Regions from separate parts of the Agromyces sp. GXS1127 genome, predicted to be linked through region 2. Evidence: predicted binding sites of a transcription regulator. Region 2 holds the regulator's gene; the other holds the start of a gene.
The links. The regulator LexA, encoded in region 2, represses DNA repair genes until DNA is damaged. The targets are predictions, from matches to a motif close to TCGAACANNTGTTCGA.

Region 1: a site for LexA is predicted at 4,103-4,118, ahead of ACQ393_RS17280 (LexA family protein). Genes of this name have one in related genera too.

What each region holds. Positions count from the first base shown of each region.
Region 1 is NZ_JBOCIG010000012.1:21,449-29,199, forward strand. Features, by position in the region: gene ACQ393_RS17255 (site-specific DNA-methyltransferase) at 1-555, opposite strand, end outside; gene ACQ393_RS17260 (GIY-YIG nuclease family protein) at 963-1,400, opposite strand; gene ACQ393_RS17265 (SOS response-associated peptidase) at 1,397-2,110, opposite strand; gene ACQ393_RS17270 (hypothetical protein) at 2,148-2,357, opposite strand; gene ACQ393_RS17275 (Y-family DNA polymerase) at 2,369-3,619, opposite strand; gene ACQ393_RS17280 (LexA family protein) at 3,651-4,085, opposite strand; gene ACQ393_RS17285 (hypothetical protein) at 4,389-4,556, shown strand; gene ACQ393_RS17290 (hypothetical protein) at 4,602-5,390, opposite strand; gene ACQ393_RS17295 (relaxase/mobilization nuclease domain-containing protein) at 5,403-6,980, opposite strand; gene ACQ393_RS17300 (plasmid mobilization protein) at 6,980-7,378, opposite strand; gene ACQ393_RS17305 (hypothetical protein) at 7,628-7,751, shown strand, end outside.
Region 2 is NZ_JBOCIG010000003.1:505,872-513,622, forward strand. Features, by position in the region: gene metE (5-methyltetrahydropteroyltriglutamate--homocysteine S-methyltransferase) at 1-2,255, shown strand, start outside; gene lexA (transcriptional repressor LexA) at 2,366-3,043, opposite strand; gene ACQ393_RS07845 (LysM peptidoglycan-binding domain-containing protein) at 3,357-3,695, shown strand; gene ACQ393_RS07850 (histidinol-phosphate transaminase) at 3,754-4,848, shown strand; gene hisB (imidazoleglycerol-phosphate dehydratase HisB) at 4,893-5,507, shown strand; gene hisH (imidazole glycerol phosphate synthase subunit HisH) at 5,504-6,142, shown strand; gene priA (bifunctional 1-(5-phosphoribosyl)-5-((5-phosphoribosylamino)methylideneamino)imidazole-4-carboxamide isomerase/phosphoribosylanthranilate isomerase PriA) at 6,254-7,000, shown strand; gene ACQ393_RS07870 (SseB family protein) at 6,984-7,751, shown strand, end outside.

The sequences.
Region 1 (7,751 bases), on a different contig from region 2:
GAGCCACTTCGAGTGGCGGTACGTGTCGGCGTCGCCGACGTAGCGGTCGTTGTAGATCCAACCGCCTGCCCCGGTGTTGTACGGCGGGTCGATGTAGATCACGTCGACCTTCTGGTCATGCGAGTAGCGGAGCGTTTCGAGGGCGTGGTAGTTCTCGCCCTCGATGACGAGATGGTGCGGCTTTTCACCGCCGCGTTCGATCTTGCCCAGGGCTGTGAATCCGGGGTAGACGGGCTCGTCGAACACGCGCGCGACCACAAGATTGGCCAAGGGCGCTTCGCGCGTCTCGTCGTCGTGCCGGAGCGCGGCGATGCCCGCGACGACCTTCGTGACCTCCCAGTAACGGGGATCGGAGTCATCGCGGAACTGCACGCGGACGCCGCGGCGCACGCGAGCGTTAGGGATTCGGATCCCTTCAGGCAGGTGCTCCTCGAAGTTGAGGCCCCACTTCTGTTTGCCAGCGATCTGCCCGATCTCTGAGGCAAGGCGTTCGCGCAGCGACCGGTCCGTCACCTGGTCCAAGAGCACGTCGATACGCCGGCGTTCGTCGGTCATGCAAGTCTCCTCGGGTGCATGAATATGTCCACACCCACATGCACGAGGTCAACGTTATCTCTGCGACGATCGAGACTGATCACTCACCGCTGGGTGACGAGGTGGAAGCCTGAGCTCACGGCCTTCGCGATTACCTTCGAAGGCCGAATCACCCAACCAAGCGTCGGGTGCAGATCCACAGGCGATCGCTACGCCGTGGCGTAGCGTGACCTGGGTTGTCGTCCGCCGACGTCACCGCGAACGGGATCGCCATGGGCACACGCTACGCCTGTGGATCGCCGCCAGTGCTCCTCGGTCGATCGGCGTAGCGTGCCCGCATGGGTGAGGTGCTGAAGCTGCCGATCGAGTTCAGCGAGCCGTGGTTCACGACCGAGCCGCAGCTGCAGAGCTGGGAGCCGCTGCCGCGGCTACTTCCGGTTGAGCGGCGGCCGGTACTCGTCGAGCAGCCGCCCCTCGAGCGCCGCGGCGTCGGCGGCCGAGCTGCAGACGGTCCAGGCGATCGTGCACCCGTCGAGCCAGTCGCGGATTGCGGCCGCCTGAGCGGGCGTCACCTTCTGGCGGTTCTTCCCGCCCGTGACGGTCGTCGGGATCCCGTGCAGAAGCTCGCACACGTTCCGGCGCAGCGATGATCCGCCGAGACTAACGCCGCGGCCGAGGTGCCTGCCCCACACTCGCCGGCGTAGCGACGACGCGGTTCCGAGGTACCTCACCTCGCCGTCGCGGCGCCAGAGGTAGACGCCCGGTTCGATCGGTACGCCCGTTCGAGCGAGCGACGCGACGTTCACAGCAGGCGCGGCAAGGAGCGCTTGCCACTCGGCCGAGAGAGTGGCCGTGTGCTCGCTCATGCCTCTGCCGGCTCGATAAGGGCCGGGCCGTCCTGCCCGACCTTGAACGGGCGCACGGTGTAGACGGCGAGCTGTTCGGCGATCGGGAGCGCGGCCTTAACGGCCTCGTCGACCATCGCCTGGTCGCCCACCAGCGACGGGTCAAGCCACCAGTCCCACAGCTCGCGCGGAAGCGGCACCGGGGAACGGTCGTGGATGCCCACGAGCTCGTCGACGGCATCGGAGGTGAGGATGGTCGCGGTCAGCGTCCACCTCGTCTCGTCGTCGGCGGGCTTCGAGCGGTCGAGCCACCACGAGTAAAGGCCGGCGACGCCAAGCGTTTCGCCGTCCGGGTGGTGGATGAAGTGCGGCACCCTGGCGCCCTTCTCCCCCGTCCACTCGTACCAGCCGTCCATCGGTACGATCGCGCGGTGAGATCTGAGCGGCCCGCGCCAGGTGTTCTTCTCGGCAATGCCCTCGGAGCGGGCATTGAAGGTCGGGAACTTCAACTTGAGCTCCTTGCTCCATGCGGGCACGAGTCCCCACCGTGCCGGCTCGAGGCGGCGGCCGAACGCCTCCGACTCAGGGAGCTTCGCTTCCACGAGCACGGGGATCGTCGCGGTGGGCGGGATGTTGAAGGACGGCCGCCAGTTGGTGAAGTCGCCTTCGAATGCGCCGATCGCGGCCGCGAGATCCGCGGGCCTCTCATTGAGTGTGAACCGACCGCACATGCTGCGAGGCTATCCCGCGGCGCCGACGCCGCACGGTCTATGGGCGCGGGGCCCGGGTGGTGTGGCGTAGCACCGCCGCGAGCTCGGCCGCGAGCTCTTCGGCGCGCGCCGGCCACTCGGCGGCCGTGATGATCCCGGCGGCACGGTCGTAGTCGAACCGCTGCAGCAGGTCGAGTGCCTCGTCGACTCTCTCGTGCGGGACGTGCACGCCGGGCCGCCACGCCGCCATCGCTGGATACTCAGTCATCTCGCCGTACCTTAGACCGCTTTGGCGATCGCGAGTTCGTTCCAGTGCGTCGTGTAGCGGGGCGACAGCTGCTCGCGGCGCATCTTCCACACTGGCCCGCCTTTCAGGCCGGCCATGCCGACACCGATGATGCCCTTGCCCTGCTCCCGGTTCACCTGGTCGAGCAGCTGCCCGAGGTTGCGCTGCTCGAACGCGGGCACGAACGGGTCGAGCATTGCGTGACTGGCCTTCGGGGTGAGGTCGATGAGCACGAGGCCGGCGCGCACGTACCAGGCGCCGTCGACGAGCTCGTGCTCGAGCGCGGCGATCGCCGCCTTGGTCAGCGTGATCGGGTCGTCTGCCGGCACCGGCAGTCGCACCGATCGGTGGTGCGACACGTAGGGGCGGGGGCTGTGCATGCTCGTCGCGGCGAATACCTGCAGCTGCTTCGCGACCGAACCCTGCTTCCGGAGCCGGCGGCTCGCCTGCTGGGCATAGATCGAGAGGGCCTGGCGCATCTCGGAGGCGGTCTTAACCGGCTGGCCAAACATGCGCGAGTAGATCAGCTGGTCCTTCGCGGCCCGTTCCGACTCGAACGGGATGCACGGTGTACCGCGCAGCTCGTAGACGGTGCGCTGAAGCACGACGCTGCATTTCTTGCGGATGAGCCTGGGGTCGGAGTCGCGGAGCTCGCGGGCGGTGTGCACGTCGAGCTCGGCGAGCCGCTTCTTGGTGCGGCCGGCGACGCCCCAGAGCTCGTCGACCTCGAGGGAGTCGAGGATCCTGGTCTGCTGCTCGTCGGGGTAGACGTCCCAGTGCACCACTCCCCCGAGGTGCTTGTGCTTCTTCGCGCCCTTGTTCGCGACCTTCGCGAGCGTCTTGCTCGACGCGATTCCGACGCACACCGGCAGGCCGATGTGCTGTCGCACTTCGGCGCGGATCCGGCGGCCGAGCTCGGTGAGCTCGTCGACGTCGCCGGCGAGCCCGATGAAGCTCTCGTCGATCGAGTAGACCTCCTGCCATGCGCTGTAGCGAGCGAGCAGCAGCATCACGCGCGCCGACAGGTCCCCGTAGAGCTCGTAGTTACTCGAGCGGTGCCAGAGGCCCCAGTGCGGCGCTTGGGCGGCGAGCTGGAACCATGGGGTTCCCATCTCGATCCCGAGTGCCTTTGCCTCGTCGCTGCGGGCGACGACGCATCCGTCGTTGTTGCTGAGCACGACGCCGGGTCGGCCGACGAGACGCGGGTCGAATACCCGCTCGCAGCTGACGTAGAAGCTGTTCACGTCGACAAGCGCGATGCGCCGCGGCCCCCGCCTAGACATGTTGGTGATGGATGTTCGCCGTCACCACTCCCCAAATCGAGACCTCCGAGCCCTCGGCAATCTCGATATCCGGGTAGGCCGGATTCTCGGCGCAGAGCATGAGCCGGCCCTGTCTCGAGTCGAGCCGCTTCAGCGTGAGCTCGGCGTCGACGACAGCGACGACGACGTGCCCTGGCCGGGGGTCGATCGCGCGGTCGACCAGGATCTCGTCACCGTCGTAGATCCCGGCACCGATCATCGAGTCACCGGACACGCGCACGATGAACGTGCTGACCGGATCCTTGATGAGGTGTTCGTTGAGGTCGACGGGCCCGCCGTAGTAGTCCTGCGCCGGCGACGGGAACCCGGCCGGCACGGCGACGGGTGCCGCGTGTGCGAGCAGGCGCCGCGCCTCAGCGGCCCCGACCGGCGCTAGGACAGCGAGCATGGAACCCCCTGCCTACTTCGAACGTATGTTCGAATTGTAGGCACGCCTCTCCCCCGCCGGCGAACTTGATTTTGCTGCTCCGTCGTGCTTCAGCCGGACCGCTTCCGGGGTGGGCTAATTGCCCCATCCACGCGTCACGGAGCCGAAAGCGATCGGGTGCTGTGACAGACCGCCGCGAACCCCGCCTCTTCTGGGTGCAACGAGTTGTGTCCCGAAGCCAGGCCAGGTCGCACTTGGAGTAATCAGGCAGATCCGTTTCAGCGGCGCAGTACGAAGTGGGCCCAGCGGACGAAGGGAGGCACGATGACCGGGCAGCAGTGCGGCCGGCACGTCGCACTTCCACGTCGTCGCGCTGCCCGCCGTCGACGGCGTCGAGTGATCGGCCGAGCCGTCGCCTGGCTCGCGAGCTCGACCGGCGCCAGCATCATCGGCGAGTTCGTCGGCGCGTGGCTCGGTATCGCCCCGAACTGAGAGAGGGGCGGCTAATGCTGCCCCTCTCTCAGTCGACCTGCAGCGTTAGCGGCTGCGGCCGCGCTGCTTCTCGCGGTCGCCGCCCGGGCGCGACTTGCGCGCCTTCGGGCTCTTCCCGCCGGCGCGACGTACCGCCTCGCGGGGGTGCTTCGCATTGTCAGAGTCGGCCTGTCGCCAGGCGTTGATCGCCTCGGCGTTTGCCTTGCCGTCGAGCGATGCGGCGTGCTCGTCGCGACGCTCAGCTGAGTCCCATTCGACCTCGGCGCCCTCGCGTGCGTCTGCCGCTTCGGCCGGCGACGTCTGGGTGTCCCGATCGCGGTCGGCGGCCGCGTCGACGCGATCGGCGTGCTCGAGCAAACGAGCCGCCTCGGCGCGCTCTTCGTCCGCGCGGGAACGCTCGGAGTTGGCGAGGTTCCGGTCGGCTTCCACGCGGGCCAGGGTCTCGCGCACGGCGGCCGGGTCGGCGCCAGTGCGGTCGATGTCGACGCCGTAACGAGCCTGCACCTCGTCGCGGATCCGCTCGCTCGCTCGTCGTGCTTCGTCGTCGTGCTCCGACCAGGTGGTGGCCGACTCGTAGGCGCGGGCGATGTTCTCCGTGCCGGCACGATCCCACCACGACGCTTCATGCACGGGCGCGAGCTCGGCACGCGCCGCGGCGCGCTCGGCGTCGAACCGTGCCTGCAGCTCGCGGGCCTCCTGGAGGCTGCGAGCTTCGGCGCGGCGGAGTGCTTCTTCACGCATCCGGGCCAGCTGCTCGCCCAGTCTGCCGGCGACCGCGAGTGAGGTGCGCAGCGCGCCCTCAAGCGCTTCTTCGATTCCGTCGCTGTCGCTCATGACGGCCCCCTTCTATCTCTCGTGTCCGCCGCGTTCGGTCGGCGTGACGTTGGTGTGCGGCCGCTGCGGGTCGAGCGGCTGACGCACGGGCGAGCCGGGCGCCCGCATGGGCGTCTGACCGGCCTGTGCGATGCGCGCCGCCTCGGCCGCACGCGGGTCGGCCGGTGCGCTCGTGATCGCGCCTTGCAGTTGCGGCAGGCGCTCGCGCACGGCGTCGAGCTTGGCGCCGAGCACGTCGCGGATGCGTGCCGCTTCGAGCGCGTCGGTCGATGCCTGGTACATGCCGTGGAGGGCCTGCGCGGTCTTCATGATCTGCCGGAACAGCAGCGCCTCGGCGGCGGTTCCCTGACCGCCCTTCGCGGCCATCGCGAACAGCATGGCGGCGCCAGCCGCCGATGCCATGCCGGACGGTCGCGGCCGCACCTGGTGGGCGCGGATCTGTGCACTTCGAGCGAGCGCACGCGAGGCATCCGCGAGCGGGCCCGGCGTTGGCTCGAGCCGTTCCGACCATGCGGCGAACGCGGCGCTCGTCTCCTTCGCCACGATCGCCCACGTCGCGCGATCGTCGACGGGGATGCTGCGCAGCTGCTCACGCAGAGCGATGACCTGCTGAGTGTGCTCGTGCCACACATCCGGCGTCGGCGCCTGCGTCTCGCGGCCCGGGTGCTGCGCCGTGTACTTCATCGGATTGCGCCACGTCGCCCGCCACTCGTCGACGGCGTGTTGCGCGCTCGTCACGTTGTCGGGCCATCCCTCCCGCAGTCGCGTGAGGGTGAGGTCGCGTGCGAGTCGGCCGCCGCCGTACCAGACGATCGGGACGCCCGGCTGGGGTCGCAGTGCGACGCTGTAGCCGGTCACCACGTCGTCGCGTCCGTTCGCGAAACGCGGGCGGACGATGAAGCCGCCCTGGTGCAGCCGGCGCACAAACTCGCCCTCGTCGAGCGACGCGCCGGCGGCCGCGCGGACGGCGCGTTCAAGTCGCACGGAAGCGACTTCGGCAGCGCCCATCCGCCCGGCGGTGGCGCGCTCGGCGGGCTTCTCGCCGCGCTCTCCGATACCGGCGCCGCGCGACCGCAGCACAGTCAGGCCGTACCGCTTCTCGAGCTCACCGGCGACCTTCTGTGCACGTGAGTAGTCGTTGTGAATCGACGCCTTTGTGCCGTCTTCGCGCACGAGGTTGACGGCGATGTGGATGTGATCGTTGCCGGCCTTCGAGAGGCCGTGGCGCACCGCGACCCATCGACAGTCGGCCTTGCCACTGGTCGCGGTGAAGCCCATCTCATCCACGAAGTCTTGAGCGATCGCCGCCCACTGCTCGTCGCTCAGCTGACCGTCCTCGGCCTTGATCGCAAGCGAGCAATGCCAGACGTGGCCGCCGTTCACTTCGACGCCGAACGCGGTGCGCGGCTCGTCGAGGTCGGCGGCGATCGCGAGCGCCGTTGCACGATCGAGCTCGCCGTCGCCGTACATCGTGAACGTCGCCGCGTCGCCGTTCACAAGGTGAGGTTCGGTGTGCTCGTTGGCACGCCCCTCACCTGCGAGGTACGTGAGCAGACCGCCGAAGCGGTCGCCGCGTGTCACGTTCGGCATCATGAGTCGGCGAGCCTCCGAACGACGGCCTGGATCTCGGGAACGAGTGCACGGTACTCGTCGACGACGGCGGCCGCGTCGGCCGGGAACGTCGACTCCGTATTGGCGAACTTCGCCAGCTGGTTCGTGTTGTTCGCGATGTTCGCCAGGAGACGGCGAACGGCGAACAGCTCGGCGATCGCTTCCTTGCGATCAGTACTCGTTTCGACATGCTCGTTCATCGCAGCCTCGAACAGCAGTCGAGGCACCGTGACGCCCCTGACCACGGCACGGGCGCGCAGCTGCGTCGACTCCTCGAGCGTGCAGCCCACGCGGTACACGATGTCGCGCTTCTCCCCCGCCGGCGCGTTGCGACGACGGGTGCGGCCGAACAGGCGGCGCTCGTTCTCGTCGGTCACGTCGCCCTCCCTTCGGCCTAGCGCAGCGACCCCGCAAGTTGCGGGGCGTCATACGCCAGTATGCCGGTGCTGGACGCCTCAGTCCAGCATCCCAAGCGAGTTACCAGCGGTAACTCTATAGCTTGCTCCGTCTGAGGCTCAGCCCCGGCCGGAGCAAGGGGCAGGCGGCAACGTCGGATCGCGGCGCAGCCGCACCCACACGAAACGCCGAACCAGTCGGCGTCGGAAGTGCTCGTTACGCTGGGGGCTATGACTGACACGACGACCGACCTCTCCGAATCAATCCGTATCGCTCGTGAGCTCGAGCGAGCCAAGAGCGACGAGCGTGTGGCGGCCGTCGAGCGCGTCGCGAACGCGGCGCACGTGGCCGTGG
Region 2 (7,751 bases):
CGTTCTGGGCCGGCCGGATCGACGCCGCCGAGCTCGAACGCATCGCGGCGGGCCTCCGCGCCGCGACCCGCGAGCGGCTGGCCGAGCTCGGCCTCGGCCGGACGGACTCGGCGATCCCCGAGAGCTTCTCGAACTACGACCAGGTCCTCGACGCGGCCGTGGCCGTGGGCGCGATCCCGACCCGCTTCGAGCGGCTGCTGGGCGCCGACGGACGCCTCGACCTCGCCGGCACCTTCACGGTGGCCCGCGGCGAGGGCGCCGACGCGCCGCTCGAGATGACGAAGTGGTTCGACTCGAACTACCACTACCTCGTGCCGGAGATCGGGCCGGACACCGCGTTCGCCGCGCACGCCGAGGCGCTCGTCGCGCAGGTGCGCGAGGCGCGCGCGGCCGGGTTCGTCACGCGTCCGGTGCTGGTCGGCCCGGTCACGTTCCTCCTGCTGTCGAAGGCGGCGGACGGCGCGCCCGAGGGCTTCCGTCCGCTCGACCGCCTCGCCGACCTCGTCCCGGTCTACCGCGCGATCCTCGGCGAGCTCGCCGAGGCCGGCGCCGAGTGGGTGCAGCTCGACGAGCCGGGACTCGTGAGCGAGAGCCTCGACGAGCCGCGCGATCGCGTGCTCGAGGCGGTCGCGCTCGCCTACGACGCCCTCGGCGCGGCCGAGGCGCGTCCGGCGATCTTCGTCGCCGCCCCGTACGGCGACCTCGGCGACGCCCTGCCTGCGCTCGCGGCCACGCCCGTCGAGGCGGTCGGGTTCGACCTCGTCCGCGGCGACCTGCCGGAGCGGCTCGACCCCGTGACGGAGGAGGCGCTCGCCGCGAAGACGCTCGTCGCGGGCGTCGTCGACGGCCACAACATCTGGCGCGGCGACCTGGAGCAGGCGTTCGCGCGCGCCGAGGCGCTGCGCTCGGTCTCCGGCACGGTCGCCGTGTCGAGTTCGACCTCGCTCCTGCACGTGCCGCACGACGTCGACGACGAGACCGCGCTCGACCCGCGGCTGGTGAGCTGGCTCGCGTTCGCCGACCAGAAGGTCGCCCAGGTCGCGACGCTGGCGCGGGGCGTCACCGAGGGGCGCGACGCCATCGCGACCGACCTCGACGCGGCATCCGCTGCCCTCGCCGATCGCGCGGCCGCGACCGGTGTTCGGGTGCCGGAGGTGCGGGACCGGCTCGCCGCACTCGACGCGGGCGCCTTCGCGCGCGCCGCGTACGACGACCGTGTCGCCGCCCAGGAGGACCTCGCGCTCCCGGCGCTGCCGACCACCACGATCGGCTCGTTCCCGCAGACCGCCGACATCCGTCGCGCCCGCGCTCGCCTCGTGAAGGGCGAGCTGACGGATGCCGCCTACCGCGACCTCATGCGCGAGGAGATCGAGCGGGTCGTCCGCCTGCAGGAGGACCTGGGTCTCGACGTGCTCGTGCACGGCGAGCCCGAGCGCAACGACATGGTGCAGTACTTCGCCGAGCTGCTCGACGGGTTCGCCGTCACGCAGCACGGCTGGGTGCAGTCGTACGGCTCGCGTTGCACGCGTCCGTCGATCCTGTGGGGCGACGTCTCGCGTCCGGCGCCGATGACCGTGGAGTGGTCGGCATACGCGCAGTCGCTCTCGGAGAAGCCCGTCAAGGGCATGCTGACCGGGCCCGTCACCATCCTCGCGTGGTCGTTCGTGCGCGACGACCAGCCCCTCGGCGACACCGCCCGGCAGGTGGCGCTGGCGCTCCGCGACGAGATCGGCGACCTCGAGGCCGCCGGAATCCGGATCATCCAGGTCGACGAGCCGGCGCTCCGCGAGCTGCTGCCGCTGAAGCTCGCCGACCAGCCCGCGTACCTCGACTGGTCGGTCGGCTCGTTCCGCCTCGCCACCGGGGGCGCTGCGCCGGCGACGCAGGTGCACACGCACCTCTGCTACTCGGAGTTCGGCGTCGTGATCGACGCGATCCGCGAGCTCGACGCCGACGTCACCTCGATCGAGGCGGCGCGCAGCCGCATGGAGGTCGTGGCCGACCTGGCCGCGAGCGGCTTCGACCACGGTGTGGGTCCCGGCGTCTACGACATCCACTCGCCGCGCGTGCCGAGCGTCGAGGAGGTGCGCTCGCTCCTCGAGCGCGCTGTCGACGGCGTGCCCGCGGGCCGGCTCTGGGTGAACCCGGACTGCGGCCTGAAGACCCGCGGCTACGACGAGACGGTCGCGTCGCTCGCGAACATCGTCGAGGCGGCGCGCTCGGTGCGCGAGGGGGTCGCGGTCGCGACCGCCTGATCCGACGCACGAGGGCGGATGCCGCGGGGTGAGCCCGCGGCATCCGCCCTCGTCGTCGGCGGGTGTGCTGGGTCGAAGCGGGCCGGCACCGGGGCTCGCCGGCTCGGCGATCAGACGGTGCGGAGCACCGCGACGACCTTGCCGAGCACCTCGGACTCGTCGCCGAGGATCGGCTCGAAGGCCGAGTTGCGGGGGAGCAGCCAGGTGTGGCCGTCGCGCTGGCGGAAGACCTTGACGGTCGCCTCGCCGTCGAGCATGGCCGCGACGATCTCGCCGTTCTCGGCCGTCTTCTGGGATCGGACGACGACCCAGTCGCCGTCGCAGATCGCGGCGTCGATCATGGAGTCGCCGACGACCTTGAGGATGAACAGCTCGCCCTTGCCGACGAGCTGACGGGGGAGCGGGAAGACCTCCTCGACCTGCTGCTCGGCCGTGATCGGCACGCCGGCCGCGATGCGGCCGACCATCGGGACCATGGCGGCGTCGCCGACCGGAGCCGGCTCGACCGACGCCGGGCGCTGCTCGGAGCCGGGCACGTCGATCAGGATCTCGAGTGCGCGCGGGCGATTCGGGTCGCGTCGGAGGTAGCCGGCGAGCTCGAGCTGGTTGAGCTGGTGGGTGACGCTCGAGAGGGACGAGAGGCCGACGGCGTCGCCGATCTCGCGCATGCTCGGCGGGTAGCCGCGGTCGGAGACGGACGCGCGGATGACCTCGAGGATCGCGACCTGCTTCGGGCTCAGCGTCTTGCGCCGACGGGACCGGCCACCCGTGCCTCGTGCCTGGTCGATGTCGATGCTCACGTGCCTCGCCTCTCGTCGGGACCGCCGTGGTCCGGATGTCGGTGGTCGGTGTTCGACTGTCGTCGGACATTCGAAACTGTATCCGTCTCGCACCCGGCCGACAAACATCCGTTCGAGTGTGTCGCGATATCCAGGTCCGGAAATCCCACTTCCGGTGCTTGCAGCGTGGAATGTTCGAAGATATATTCGGAACACAGCTTCGCATCCGGTCCTCCCGGCCGAGGGCCGGATGCGGGGCTGGAGCCTCGGGAGGTGCGGAATGAGTGCAGTGGTGATGGGGGCCGCAGGAGCGGCTCAGACGATGCCCGCGTTCGGATCGTCGACCGTGCGCACGCGCCTCAGGCTCACCCGGCGCGGCCGCGTCGTCCTCACCGGCCTCGCCGCCCTTCCCGTCGCGCTCGGTGTGCTCATCGGGGTGCTCTCGTCGGGCGGTGCCGTCGCCGGTATCGACGACGGGCGGGCCGCGGCCGCGTTCGAGACGATCGAGGTCGGCGCCGGCGACACGCTCTGGGCGATCGCCGAGTCGATCGCCCCGTCGTCCGATCCACGTGACGTGATCTACGAGATCATGCGCCTGAACGGCCTCGACGACGCCGTCGTCCAGCCCGGCCAGGAGCTCGTGCTCCCCGCGACCCGGTGAGCGCGCCCGGTCGCCGCCGCACGCCGACACACGGGGAGCGCGCGGATAGCATTGATCGGTGACGAGTCTCGACGACCTGCCCATCCGTGATGACCTTCGCGGCAAGACCCCGTACGGTGCTCCCCAGAAGGTCGTGCCGGTCGCACTCAACGTCAACGAGAACACGCATCCGATCCCGGAGGACGTGGCGCACGACATCGTCGCCCGGGTCGCCGCCGCCATCATCGGCCTGAACCGCTATCCGGACCGCGAGTTCACGCAGCTGCGGACGGCGCTGGCCCGGTACCTCGGGCACGGCCTCGTTCCCGAGCAGCTCTGGGCGGCCAACGGGTCGAACGAGGTGCTGCAGCACGTGCTGCAGGCGTTCGGCGGTCCCGGGCGCACCGCGCTCGGCTTCGGTCCGACCTACTCGATGTACGGCCTGCTCTCGTCGGGCACGGGCACCGGGTGGATCGCCGCCGACCGCGACGCCGACTTCGAGCTCTCGCCCGAGACCGCGGTCGCCGCGATCGATCGCCACGATCCCGACATCGTGCTGCTCTGCTCGCCGAACAACCCGACGGGCACGCCGCTGTCGCTCGAGACCATCGCCGCGGTGGTCGACGCCGCGCGCGGCGTGGTCGTCGTCGACGAGGCATACCAGGAGTTCGCCGACCCCGGCACGCCGAGCGCGCTGACCCTGCTCGAAGGGCGACCCCGGCTCCTGGTGTCGCGCACCATGAGCAAGGCCTTCGCCTTCGCCGGCGCGCGAGTGGGCTACCTCGCCGCCGACCCGGCGGTCATCGACGCCCTGCGTCTCGTCCGACTGCCGTATCACCTGTCCGCCCTCACGCAGGCGGCCGCGCTCGGCGCCCTCGCGCACGCCGACGAGATGCTCGCGATGGTCGGCGAGATCCGCGCGCAGCGCGAGCGGATCACGCGGGAGCTCGCCGCGCTCGGATTCCGGCCCTATCGCAGCGGCGCGAACTTCGTCCTGTTCGGCGGCGTCGACGACCCGCACGCCGTGTTCGAGGCGCTGCTCGAGCGCGGCATCCTGATCCGCGAGATCGGCCTGCCCGGTTGCCTGCGCGTCACCGCGGGCACCGAGGCCGAGACCACCGCGTTCCTCGAGGCCATGGCGTCGTTCGCGCCGTCGGCGGCCCCGAACGCCTGATCCGACCCGGAATCCCCACCGGCCTCCCCGAATAGGATGACCCCATGAGCACCGAACGGCCCGCGCGCACCGCACGCGTGCAGCGCGAGACCAGCGAGTCGAGCATCGACCTCTCGATCGACCTCGACGGCACCGGCACGAGCGATATCGAGACGACCGTGCCGTTCTACGACCACCTGCTCACCGCGTTCGCCAAGCACTCGCTCACCGACCTGACCGTCCGTGCGAAGGGCGACATCGAGATCGACGTGCACCACACGGTGGAGGATGTGGGGATCGCGCTCGGGCGCGCCATCCGCGACGCGCTCGGCGACAAGACCGGCATCTCCCGGTACGGCGATGCGCTCGTCCCCCTGGACGAGGCGCTCGCCCAGGCCGTCGTCGACATCTCGGGTCGCCCGTACCTCGTGCACACCGGCGAGCCCGACGGCTTCGAGTACCACCTCATCGGCGGCCACTTCACGGGCTCGATGGTCCGGCACGTCTTCGAGGCGATCACGTTCAACGCCGGGCTCACGGTCCACGTCACCGTGCTCGGCGGCCGTGACCCGCACCACATCGCCGAGGCCGAGTTCAAGGCGTTCGCACGGGCGTTCCGGCAGGCGAAGGCGCTCGACCCGCTCGTGCGCGGCATCCCCTCGACGAAGGGCGCCCTGTGACCGCGATCCGCCGGGTCGCGGTCCTCGACTACGGCTCCGGCAACGTGCACTCGGCGGTCAAGGCGCTCGAGCGCGCAGGAGCCGAGGTCGAGCTCACCGCCGACCGGCGCACCGTCATGGAGGCCGACGGTCTCGTCGTCCCCGGCGTCGGTGCGTTCGCCGCCGTCATGGACGGCCTGCGCGCGGTCCGCGGCGACGAGCTCATCGACCGGCGTCTGGCCGGCGGCCGGCCCGTGCTCGGCATCTGCGTGGGCATGCAGGTCATGTTCGAGCACGGCGTCGAGCGCGGCGTCGACACCGAGGGCCTCGGCGAATGGCCGGGCGCCGTCACCGAGCTGCCGAGCGAGGTGCTGCCGCACATGGGCTGGAACACCGTGCAGCCCGACGAGGGTTCGGTGCTCTTCGCGGGGCTCGAGGAGGAGCGCTTCTACTTCGTGCACTCGTACGGGGCGCAGTCGTGGAGCCTCGATGTCATCCCGCCCTTCCCGCGGCCCAAGCTGACCTGGTCGGAGCACGGCGGTCGCTTCCTCGCCGCGGTGGAGAACGGCCCGCTGTCGGCGACCCAGTTCCACCCGGAGAAATCGTCGGAGGCCGGCATCCGCCTGCTCTCGAACTGGATCGGATCGCTCGGCTGAGCCCGGCGAGACCTCCCGAGACCTTCGATGCGTCACGGCGTTCCGGTGCGGACTAGGATGCTGTGACTGTGCCGAGGCCGCGTGTTCGCGGCATCCGATTCGAGGACAGTGATGAGTGAGTTCAGCAAGACCCCCCGCCTGGTGCTGCTTCCGGCAGTCGACGTGGCGGGAGGCAAGGCGGTCCGCCTGACGCAGGGCGAGGCGGGGACCGAGACGAACTACGGCGACCCGGTCGACGCGGCCGCCGACTGGGCCGACCAGGGCGCCGAGTGGATCCACCTCGTCGACCTCGACGCCGCCTTCGGGCGCGGTTCGAACGCCGGGATCCTGAAGAAGGTCATCCGCCAGGTCCGCGGTGTGAACGTCGAGCTCTCGGGCGGCATCCGCGACGACCGGTCGCTCGAGAACGCCCTCGAGATCGGCGCGAAGCGCATCAACCTCGGCACCGCGGCCCTCGAGAACCCGGAGTGGGCGGCATCCGTCATCGCGCAGTACGGCGAGGCCATCGCGATCGGCCTCGACGTCCGCGGCACGACGCTGGCCGCGCGCGGCTGGACCAAGGACGGCGGCGACCTCTGGCAGGTCATGGACCGCCTCGAGGAGGCCGGCGCCGCTCGCTACGTCGTGACCGACGTCACGAAGGACGGCACGCTCCAGGGCCCGAACGTCGAGCTGCTCCAGCGCATCATGGAGCGCACGCGCCGCCCGGTCATCGCCTCCGGCGGGGTCTCGAGCCTCGACGACATCGCGGCGCTGCGCCAGCTCGTGCCGCACGGACTCGAGGGCGCGATCATCGGCAAGGCGCTGTACGCGGGCGCGTTCACGCTGCCCGAGGCGCTGGATGTCGCATCGCACTGACCCGTCCGCAGACTCCGCGGGTCGTCCCTGGGCAGGACGGTCGTTCCAGGCGAACCCGCACGCGGCCGATGACGGACGGATGCCCGAGGCACTCGGCGCCGCCCTCGCGCGGTTCCGTGCGGGCGAGGGCGGCCAGGCCGACGTCGTCGCGGCGTTCGGGTCCGCGCGCCTGCTGATCCCGCTCCTCGCGGAGCTCGGCGACGGCGGCACCGAGGTGGGCGCCCACGGACATGCCGTCGACAAGAGCCAGGAGCTCTCGATCGTGACGGTCGAGGGCCCCGACGGGCGGCGGGTGCTGCCCGTGTTCGGTTCGGTCGACGCGATGGCCCGCTGGAACCCGCTCGCCCGGCCGGTGCCGGCGGACGGCGTCCGGGTCGCCCTCGCCGCCGCCGACGACGGCACCGAGCTCGTCGTGCTCGACCCAGGCTCGCCGACCGAGTTCGTGCTGCGACGGCCCGCGGTCTGGGCCGTCGCACAGCAGCAGCCGTGGCAGCCGCCGGCCGAGTCGGAATCGGTTCGAACGGCGTTCGAACGATCCGTCGGCGGCGAACTCGCCGTGCTCGGCGCCGACCTCGTCGCCGGCGATCCCGACGCCAGGCTCCGGGGACCGGAGCTCGTGGTGCGGCTCCGGCTCATCGCCGGATTGACCCGGACGGAGCTGGATGCGACCACCGCGCGCCTGGCACGACGCTGGGCTGCGGACGACGCGATCGCGACGGGCGTCGACTCGCTCGCCGTGAGGCTCGTGGCC